DNA from 3 places in the Paenibacillus sp. JZ16 genome. Region 2 is predicted to be linked to each of the others. Evidence: riboswitches for the same ligand, from Rfam matches in the RefSeq annotation. Region 2 holds a riboswitch; each other region holds the start of a gene.
What was found. A riboswitch is a leader RNA that binds a small molecule or an ion and turns the genes downstream of it on or off. The one in region 2 is predicted to bind cyclic di-GMP.
Positions count from the first base shown of each region.

Region 1 (3,281 bases), 1.6 Mb from region 2:
ATGCGCCGGGGTCTTCGGCAAGATACGTTTGAACTCGGGGTGAGAGAGAAACAAACCGATGGATTTTGTTACGTAATTTAAACATAGACCAAACCACAAGAGAATGTTAAATACTAGAGGGCTGCCTATGGATATCTCCAGAGTCAGCCTATACATATTTTCGTTAAAAAGATCTATCCCGGTATCCCCTCCAGGGAACAAGCATACACTTAAAAAAGCAGGACTAGCTTGTTACTCTAATCGATGAAGGATGATTCCGTGTGAACTTACAGATCCTACCCGGGCGGAAGAGCCCCTTTTTCTATCGTCATGCTTCCAAGAAACTTTTCTACATTACCGCCGGCTCCATCATTCAAGGTTTTGCCATGGCCATGTTCTTGTTTCCTCACGCCATTCCTTCGGGAGGAGGAGCAGGGATCGCGGTGCTTCTGAACCATGCGTTTGAGATCCCGATGAGTCTCGGACTGTGGCTGGCCAATTTTATTTTCCTTGCCTTTACAGTCCCTTATCTTGATGGAGTCAGTGCCTTCGGGACCATATTTGTTATAACAGTGACGTCCGTTTCCGTTAATTTCTTCGAGGTGTTCCTAGAACCCCCGTTCGGCAACGTATGGATCGATCTTCTATTCGGCTCGGTTATTCTCGGAACAGGTGTCGCCATCCTCATAAAGCAGAGGGTATCGAATGGGGGAATCGGTTATGTTGCCTTAGCCATTTATAAGTATAAAAGAATCAACCCGGGCACCTCATTGTTCTGGATGAATGGAATCATATTCGCTTTCGCTGCCTATGTGATCGATTGGAAAATTATTATCCTTGCAGTTGTATGCCAGTGGATATCGACCCGGATCATTAACTGGATTCACCAGTTCCCTCCCCCGAAATCGGTCTATCAACCCGCTTGGCGCAAAAAGTGATTCTGTATACGTGTAAGAGTGATTGACAAATCTAACAAAAATATGGAAATTTGGGTCGTACGACCTATATTAAATGAAAAACAATGTAAGTTATAGTTTGAATAAGTCATAACATGTTTGGATATTCGACAAATTCATACTCTTCGTACGACAATAGCAAACCCGCTGAAAAGCGGCGACGCAAAGCTACAGGGGCTAATGTGGATCTACTTAAGACCGTGATGCCAGCCAGCTGCCGAATACGACGGAAGCCTCCGTCTCTTCTTACTAGTTTTTCCACCTATGTCTTTAAGCTGATGGAGGCTATTTGTGTTGTTTATTAAATTTTATGAAAGGGGGACCTGTACTAGTCTTAACAGTCTTATCTACCTGAAAAGGGACTTTAAATATATTGAAAGGCAGGTGAATCGTAGATATAATTTTCGGCACACAATCGAATCGTTTCGTACGATAATAGCAAACCCACTGAAAAGTGGCGACGCAAAGCTATAGGGGCTAATGCGGATCTGCCTAAGACCGCGATGCCAGCCAGTTGCCGAATACGACGGAAGCCTCCGTCCTATTTTGCTATGGTTATCTTAATGGATGGTGGTTTTTTATTGTTTATTTTCGCTTATAAGCTACCGAATTCAGAAGCGGAGATGACTAGAAGATCGATTTCATTATTAATCACTTATTCTTAAAAGGAAGAAGGGAAAATAATGGGCCGTAGAACACTGCTGGAAGCAAACGATCATTTTCCTAATATCCTCAGTATGTCTGAAATAAAAGGAAGGTTGATTGAACGGAAAGAAATTTTATATTTGCTGCAAGAGGAAACCAGGAATATGAACGATTTGCTGTCCATACCTTATTTATTTGTTATAACAGATACGGATGGTGCCGTTATCGATTATTGCGGCACGGATTTGTTAAAAGGATATTTTGAAAGAAATAATATAAAAAAAGGCACATCATTTGCGATGAAAACCGCAGGGGTCAATGCCATTTCTTTATCGATGGAAAATCAATCGGTTTCTGTCGTAATTGGTACCCGGCACACCAACCAATTGTTTGCCGAGCTGTCATGTGTATGTACGCCAATTCGAATAAAAAATGTGATTATAGGCTACCTTGGCCTGAGTTTTCATTATTTACACGAGGTTACATTTGCCATACCACTCATTGAACACCTGGCTAAAAATATTGAAGAAAAACTGCCTCAAAAGGACCCCATTCTACAAAAAGAGCTGACTTATTCTCACTTTGACCAATATGAATTAACAAATCGTGAGAAAGAGATAGCTTATGGATGGCTGGAAAATAAAAACGTACCTGAAATTGCGGGCATTTATGGGATTAGTCAAAGCACGGTCCGTACTTTTATTAAAAAGATATACGCAAAGACGAGCGTTAATCATAAAGGAGCATTCCTTAGGAAATTTACTTAAAATTTAAATTAAAATACATAAGTATAAACTACCCAATTTTGGGTATTTTTTTTGTTTAAGTCGAATTTTATACTTTAAAGTAAGTTGTCGTTGAAGGATTAATGAACATTTTGACAATTTCATACTTCGTACGACAATAGCAAACCCATCGAAAGGTGGCGACGTAAAGCTACGGGGGCTAAGGTGGATATAAACACTATGCCAGCCAGTTGCCGAATACGACGGGACCCCAGTCTATTTAATCATGGCGGGGGGTTTTTGTGTTTTGAGTGATATTGCTAAAGGTGGTGAAAAAATATAAAAATGTCTAATTGTAGTCTTCAGAAGATTAGAGGCAAACTATCTCACCAAATATCGTCAGCAACCTATTCTACATATTTATGCCTGTAGGGATGTCTTCTTGGGAGGAAAATCTAGAGTATGGACAAAACTAACAAAAAACATTTACTTGATGATGTTGAGACGAAGATTAATCAAGGTCTTTTCTCTGAAGCATTTAATGCCCTTTATCATGGATTAGACAGCATACGCAGACATTCTTCAAAAAAAGATTGGAAGCAGTTTATTGCCCAATATCGTCAACATGCAGTAAGCTATTTTTTCTTACAAGAACCGTTTTCTCGTCGAGCATTTGACAAACCGCGCGGTTATGCTGGTGATCCCGTAATGATGGATTCCATCTATGACTTCGACAAAACAGCACCGCCACCTTACGAGGGCAGACAAGCAGAAATTTCCGAGCTTCTCAACTACGAGCTTAATCGTATAAGTTATGCAAATGATGCTGTTCGCGAAAGAAAACGTATATTTTCCAGCAAGATTGACGAAACAGCAGAACGAGTTGCGAACCCTTATATTCTCTCTTTTCCTAGCGGCCATTTGAGAGAAGTATTGGAAAGTGTCGCGGTTAAGAATAAACGCATTGGGAAATTTG
Region 1 is NZ_CP017659.1:2,640,824-2,644,104, reverse strand. It holds gene BJP58_RS11890 (phosphosulfolactate synthase) at 1-81, shown strand, start outside; gene BJP58_RS11885 (YitT family protein) at 273-917, shown strand; cyclic di-GMP riboswitch class I at 1,063-1,157, shown strand; cyclic di-GMP riboswitch class I at 1,363-1,457, shown strand; gene BJP58_RS11880 (helix-turn-helix transcriptional regulator) at 1,619-2,347, shown strand; cyclic di-GMP riboswitch class I at 2,476-2,564, shown strand; partial or broken gene BJP58_RS34120 (class I SAM-dependent methyltransferase) at 2,768-3,281, shown strand, end outside.
Region 1: another riboswitch for cyclic di-GMP. It lies ahead of BJP58_RS11880 (helix-turn-helix transcriptional regulator); the one in region 2 lies ahead of BJP58_RS19400 (DUF8202 domain-containing protein).

Region 2 (3,281 bases):
ATATTGTCCAAGACATATATCGTTCCCCCGTCATTCACCTCTTGATAGGCTTTGTACAATGTTGCGTAAGGATGGTTTCGGGTTCCATCACCTGAGGTGTCACTGCCTCCACTGGATACGTAAACATCCGATAAAACTTCAAATTGTCTAGTCACAGTCCCCGACTGTGTATTATTTTTATTAGCTGTAACATTGATCGTATATGCACCTATAGTCAAGGCATTAGCAACTGGAAACTCCCAGTTCCCGTTCTCATCAGCGGTTACCTCTTCAGAAACGATGATAGACTGGTCTGCTGCACTAACGATTTCAATCTTTACATTCGCAAAAGGTTCTGTTACCCCGGTCAGCGTCGGCTTTTTCCCCATTACCTCGCCGTCGGTACTCGGTTTGCTCAAGTCATTCTTGAATGCTCGCCATACCAAATTCTTATTTGCATCATAACTTGCAAGAAGAGAGCCAGAGTCGGCAATCAAATTCTCGACACTGCCCATACCTTCTTCTGTTACACGTCCAAATTGTGTTCCCGATGTCATGCTCTGGGTGGTAACGCCTGCCTTCCCCGTAAATGCACCGTTTAGAATTAGAGCTTTATAATTTGCCAGGTTAACGTTTACTTCTTTTCCGTTAAATGTATTCCCGGTGATATTGGCTTCACCCGAAAGGACGATCTCACCGCCGCGAGACTCAACGCCTCCGCCGATATTATTTGTAATGTGGCCACCGGTCATAATAAATTGTGCTCCAGGATCGACAAAAATTGCCGCACCAATCAAAGAACGTTTATTGCCTTTAATTTCTCCATCATTCATTTCTACAATAGAACCGGCGTCTCTGGTGTATATCGCACTTCCTTGATGTTGTGAAAAACTGTTTTGTAAAACAGCACCTTCTCCAATAATCAGTTTTGAACCACCATAGACATTAAATAATCTTCCATCGATCGCCCCTCCCATTTCCTCGGAGTTGCCGTCAATGATAATATTACTTAATGTTATCTGGCTCATATTAGTTAGTTGAAAGAGTACTTTGCCGCTTGGCTTGCCACGTTTAATCATCACGGTGTTATTGGCATTAGGGGCAGTGGCAATCGTAACATGCTTGGCTTCATTTATTGCAACAATTACATCAACGCCATCCTTCAGTATAACGTCGTCCAGGAGGTATATCGTTCCCCCGTCATTAACCTCTTTATAGGCTTTCTGCAGGGAAGCGAACGGAGTCGACTCAGTTATTCCATCGTTTTGGTCATCACCACCGCTGGATACATAAACTTCCGAAGAAGCAGCATAGCTGACTGGCATTCCTGAGCTTACCCCAAGTCCCGTGAAGACAAGGGTAAAAATCAGAAACATAACTCCAATTTTCCGCAAATTAATGTTGTTGCTTAGCATTTAGATCCATTCCTTTCTTGTGTGAAGTTTTCCATTTTCACCGTAGTGACGGCCCATTTCCACCTCTTTTTCACTACTTTTTCAACTGCTATGTCAGGGTCATAAGAGCTAGTATTCGACTCAGAAAACCTGTAAGAGGCTTACTGCCAGTCGTTCACAGCATCGGACTCCTTCAATAGAATGACTAAAATAAAAAAACTCCTTCCAAAGGCGAACGCCAATAGACGGAGGTTTCCGTCGTTTTCGGCAGCTGGCTGGCATAGGTCAATAGAACCATTAGCCCCTATAGCTTTGCGTCCCCGCTTTTCAACAGGTTTGCTCTTATCGTACGAGCTTTATTATGTAATACTTGGTAACAAAACTACTTAAATTTTGATTCTTTTTTCATAAAAATACAAGGTACTCAGGTCTTATGTTTGTTGTATTTTATCAAATTATGTCTAATATAGTGCTTTGGTAGCTTCTTTTGACATTATATGTGGCAATTCTGAACATATCCTGAATATGCTTGTTATAGATAGAGTCTTAAGTATGCAAAAAGTATCTTCACCTGAGGGTTCTCTACCCTCGCGAATTGTATCATTCACTTCTATACAAAAACTTTACAAGCCAGGGACTTGAAAGATGAATACTAACAAAATGAAGCTGTAATGCCAGTAGACTGACCCTTTTCTGTGGTATAAAAGGGGCAGCTATTCCGATAAAATTTCTTTAAATGTAAGCGACCGACAAACTTTTCTTTACTTATAGCAGGGTTCTGATCCAACACCATAAATACGGTTGGAACCGGAACCGGCCAGGTTTATCGACCAATATAAATCACTTGCGGACATATAAAGAAAATGAGCCCGGCATAATTACCGGACTCATTTCATTAAACTGCCCAATACCTATGATATCTAACCATTTAGGGTCACTTCACAGGTGGAGCAGCCTCTATTTCATTATGTCTTCGACACGGATACGAGAAGCTCGTTATCGCTTGAAACGACCGCCCCTTCAGGGCGTCCAGGAGGGTGCGGCATCCGGTTCGCAATCCACCACTCCCCCATTCCGACAAAGGCCGAAGATGTGAACGGAAGCGCGGCTTCTGCATCCACGCCTTGGGTGACCCCCTCCATCTCGATTTGCTTCTGAGTCAAGGTTAGCTCATAGGATGCAATCAAGCCCTCATACTCTGCCTTGATGAGTACGGTTCCTTCCGATTTCACCGTTACTACACCGCTAGCGCTGATCTCCGCTATAGTTGGATCACTGCTTGTATAGATGACGTTTGCCTCCACCTTTTCACGGCTTCCATCGCTGTACACTGCGGTAGTCACCGTTTGGGCATTCTCTCCAACGACCAGTACAACCGGCCCCTCGAGCTCAATCTCAGTCAGTGTAACCGGTTCGTCATTGTCGCCTGCTGATACCGATTGTAATACAGGTCGTTTAGCCATACCGTCCCATCTCCAAATCGTGTTAAAGTCCCACCCTAATCTGTCTGTATAGGTAGATGGAGTCTTTATTTCAGTTTCAGATAGGCCTAATCCTTTAAGGGTTGTTAATGCTCCTTCAGCTACACCTTCTTTATTCACTATCATGCCGTCAAATGCATAATTATTTTCGAGCGTAGCGGTGTGTCCCGCAAGAACTCGTCCCATCACCCGGTTTGCCATCGTTGGCGCCGTAACCGAAGGGCCCAGGGCAATGACATTTCTGACGACTGTATCATTGTATCCGTATCCAGTCACTCCGCCCGCATTGCTCGTCATCGCTCGAACGGTTCCAGACGCATACACGTTTTCTGTTAGGCTGCCCGAGTTCGTAATTCCGATTAGGCCGCCGGCCTGACTTACCTGAGCGGTTACATCCGCGGTTGAATAGCTGTTTCTTACGATACCA
Region 2 is NZ_CP017659.1:4,269,979-4,273,259, forward strand. It holds gene BJP58_RS19400 (DUF8202 domain-containing protein) at 1-1,394, opposite strand, end outside; cyclic di-GMP riboswitch class I at 1,637-1,724, opposite strand; gene BJP58_RS19405 (CehA/McbA family metallohydrolase) at 2,339-3,281, opposite strand, start outside.

Region 3 (3,281 bases), 1.6 Mb from region 2:
ACCGCATCAACCACGGTACCGTTCACATCGGTTAATACGACTTTGGTTAGTATTCCTTCCATGTCGACTGCTGGTGCTGGCGTGTTATATACGTCATCCGTGACTGTCTTTGGCTCGCTAACTTCTAATTCCTGCACGCCAGTCTCTGATTCCTGCACAGTAGCGGCTGATGGCTGCTCGCTCCCCGCCGCATTCGCCGTCCAAGCAAATGTGCCCAATAGGGTTTGAAACAGAAGCAGCAGCGCCACAACAATTCCACTTACTTTTTTCTTCATAATCTCTCCCTCAATCTTATCATTACCCTCGTAATATTCGGTTCCGATCTTACTTTTTCGTGCGCTGATTCGTCCCATGCTTCTATCAAAATGCATGCCAATAATGGACTTCACGAGCCATCATCTTCAAGACCTGTTACGGGCGCACGATTCATTGGTGTCTGTATTTTCCTTCAGAACCCAGCGGGCTTCCTGCATTATATCGGCCAAAACTATACAATTTCTATACAAGCGAAATAAGCCTTGGACATAATCGTCCAAAGCTTAGTTTTATTGCTACGCATTAATTAGTAGTATTTGGATGCTGAATAGCTGGAGGCATCTTTAATCATTTTGTATCCGGCTCCTTTGCTTTTCCAGCTTGCATCGACGGTTGTGTCAATGGTTACCCACTGCCCGTTCAAATATACTTCATTCCAGGCGTGGTAGACATCGACGTATTCCGAGGTTCCCATGACAAGCTTTGCCGGAATATCGAGGCTTCGGAGCATGGAAGCGAACAGGGAGGCGTAATCGTAGCACATTCCCTTTTGTCCAGCGATCGTGCGGTTGCTATCGGGAAGGTAATCCGTCAGCTTGCTGGATGCCAGAGCGTTGTCGTACCGAACCGTCCCGACGATATATTCGTAGACAGCCTGTACTTTTTCCTTGTCGGAGTGAGCAGTGCGGGTTAGCTTTTTCGCAAGCTGAGCAGCCTTGCCCTCTTCGCTCCAATCGACATTTTGTACAGAGTTCAAAAACACTTGGCTGCTGTTCGTCAGTTGAAGTTTAACTGCCGCTTCCTGTACGATCTTGTATTTGCTGCCGCTGACTTGTTCCAGCACGGAAATCTTGTAGTTCCCGTTGCCCATCTGCAGTGGAAAAACTTCCTGCTGCTTGGCCCTCGAAAGCCCATATGTATATTGATCCTGACCTTTTCCGATCATGAGCTTCGTTTTGGTGCCTGCTTTCACGTCATATCGAATGACGATTGCTCCACGATCCAGTTCCTCCAAGCCCAGCCAATCTTCAGATGGTGCAGCTTGTACAACCGGAGCCCATATCAGTAACGCAAAAAGTCCAATTATCGCGAACATTGCGTTGCGCATGCTGTAACTCCCCTTCGGTGGCCAGGCTGCCATTTGACATTTCGTCAAGAAGGCCCTGTAGCTTTGCGTCCTAGTCTTTCGACAAGTTTGCCATTATCGTATTAGAGTTTCACAGGATTCAGTGGATGTTTGTCCAAAAAAACAAAAAAAGCGTCTTCGTTCGGTAGCTGGCTGTCATTGACGTTTCGTCAAGAAGACCCTGTAGCTTTGCGTCCTTGCCTTTCGACAAGTTTGCCGTTATCGTGAGTAGCTTTTGTGAATACATCATATCAAATATATCCATTTCTATCAATAAAAAAATTAAAATTTGGAATATTGTCTTAGGTCCCACAGAGCGTCTAACCTTGAACGTTTGGCTCTTGTTAATTAACGAACAATAGAGCAATAAATCTTTCGAATCTAACGTTTGTTGACTATAGTATCAAGTTTGTTATCTGGAAGCATCGAATCTTCCTCTTATACAATAAAACTAACAAGTGCACGACAAGCGAGATAACACCGTAAGGAGTGACAGACATGAGCTCACAAGCCGAACCCAAAAAACGAAAGCGCTTACGAATACGCTGGCACAAGCAGGATACGGAGCTAACCCTCTTGGCGCTGCCGACCACGATTTGGTACATCCTGTTTAGTTTCTTGCCGATGTTCGGGATCATTATCGCCTTTAAAAATTTCAGGATTAGCGGCGGATTTTTGAGCAATGTGTTTAACAGTCCTTGGATCGGCCTCAAAAACTTCGAGTTCCTATTCAAGTCGAATGACGCCTGGATCATCATTCGAAACACGATCGGATACAACATTGTGTTTATTGTGCTGGGGATCGTTCTGCCCGTCCTATTCGCGATCATGATCGGCCTCCTCCACAGCCGCAAAGCCAGCAAAGTCTATCAGACGATGATGTTCCTCCCCTATTTCCTATCCTGGGTGGTCGTATCTGCGGTAGGCTGGGCATTCTTAAGCTTCGACAAAGGAATTGTCAATCAAATGCTCGTCAGTATGGGCAGCGATCCTATTAACTGGTATATGGAGCCGCAATATTGGCCATTCTTCTTGATTCTCTTAAATGTCTGGAAGGGCCTGGGCTATGGTATGGTCATTTATTTGGCAACCATCACAAGCATCGACAGCACCTATTATGAAGCAGCTGTTATTGATGGCGCTTCGATTTGGCAGCAGACGAGATTCATAACATTGCCCATGCTCAAGCTGGTGATCGTCATGATGTTCATCCTGGCCGTAGGGCGCATATTTTACACCGATTTCGGTTTGTTCTATCAGGTCACGCGAGACTCCAATTCACTGTTCAACGTGGCGACCACCATCGATGTCATGGTGTATAAACAACTGAAAACCGCCACCGTAGGGATGGCATCCGCAGCCGCATTTGTACAGTCTGTTCTGGGATGCGCTACGATTCTGGTCGCTAACTGGATTGTTCGTCGAATCGATCCCGATAGCGCGATGATGTAAGGAGGCAAGACGATGACACCAAAAACCAATTACGAGACGGGCCTTGAGAAGTTTAACCGTACAAACAAAGCCGTCAACCTGTTCTTCAACCTGGTATTTATTATGCTGGCCCTGCTCTGCGTCATACCTGTAATCGTTGTTCTGTCCATCTCCTTCTCCAGTGAGGAGTCCATCCGTGAGACCGGATATCATCTGCTGCCGGTTGCTTTGTCAGCCGAGGCTTACGTTTACATCATCAAGCAGGGAACGATGATTCTGCGGGCCCTCGGTGTATCCGCCCTCGTTACCGTGGTCGGTACCGTGCTCGGCGTATTGCTGACCGCTTCCATGGGTTACGTTCTCTCTCGCCCCAACTACAAGCTAAGGGGTTTTCTCACCTGGGTGGTATTCATCCCGATGGTATTCAACGGCGGCTTGGTATCCAGCTACTTCATTAACACGAATTTAC
Region 3 is NZ_CP017659.1:2,654,588-2,657,868, forward strand. It holds gene BJP58_RS11930 (collagen binding domain-containing protein) at 1-353, opposite strand, end outside; gene BJP58_RS11935 (transglutaminase-like domain-containing protein) at 563-1,363, opposite strand; cyclic di-GMP riboswitch class I at 1,377-1,465, opposite strand; cyclic di-GMP riboswitch class I at 1,523-1,609, opposite strand; gene BJP58_RS11940 (ABC transporter permease) at 1,880-2,833, shown strand; gene BJP58_RS11945 (carbohydrate ABC transporter permease) at 2,846-3,281, shown strand, end outside.
Region 3: another riboswitch for cyclic di-GMP. It lies ahead of BJP58_RS11935 (transglutaminase-like domain-containing protein); the one in region 2 lies ahead of BJP58_RS19400 (DUF8202 domain-containing protein).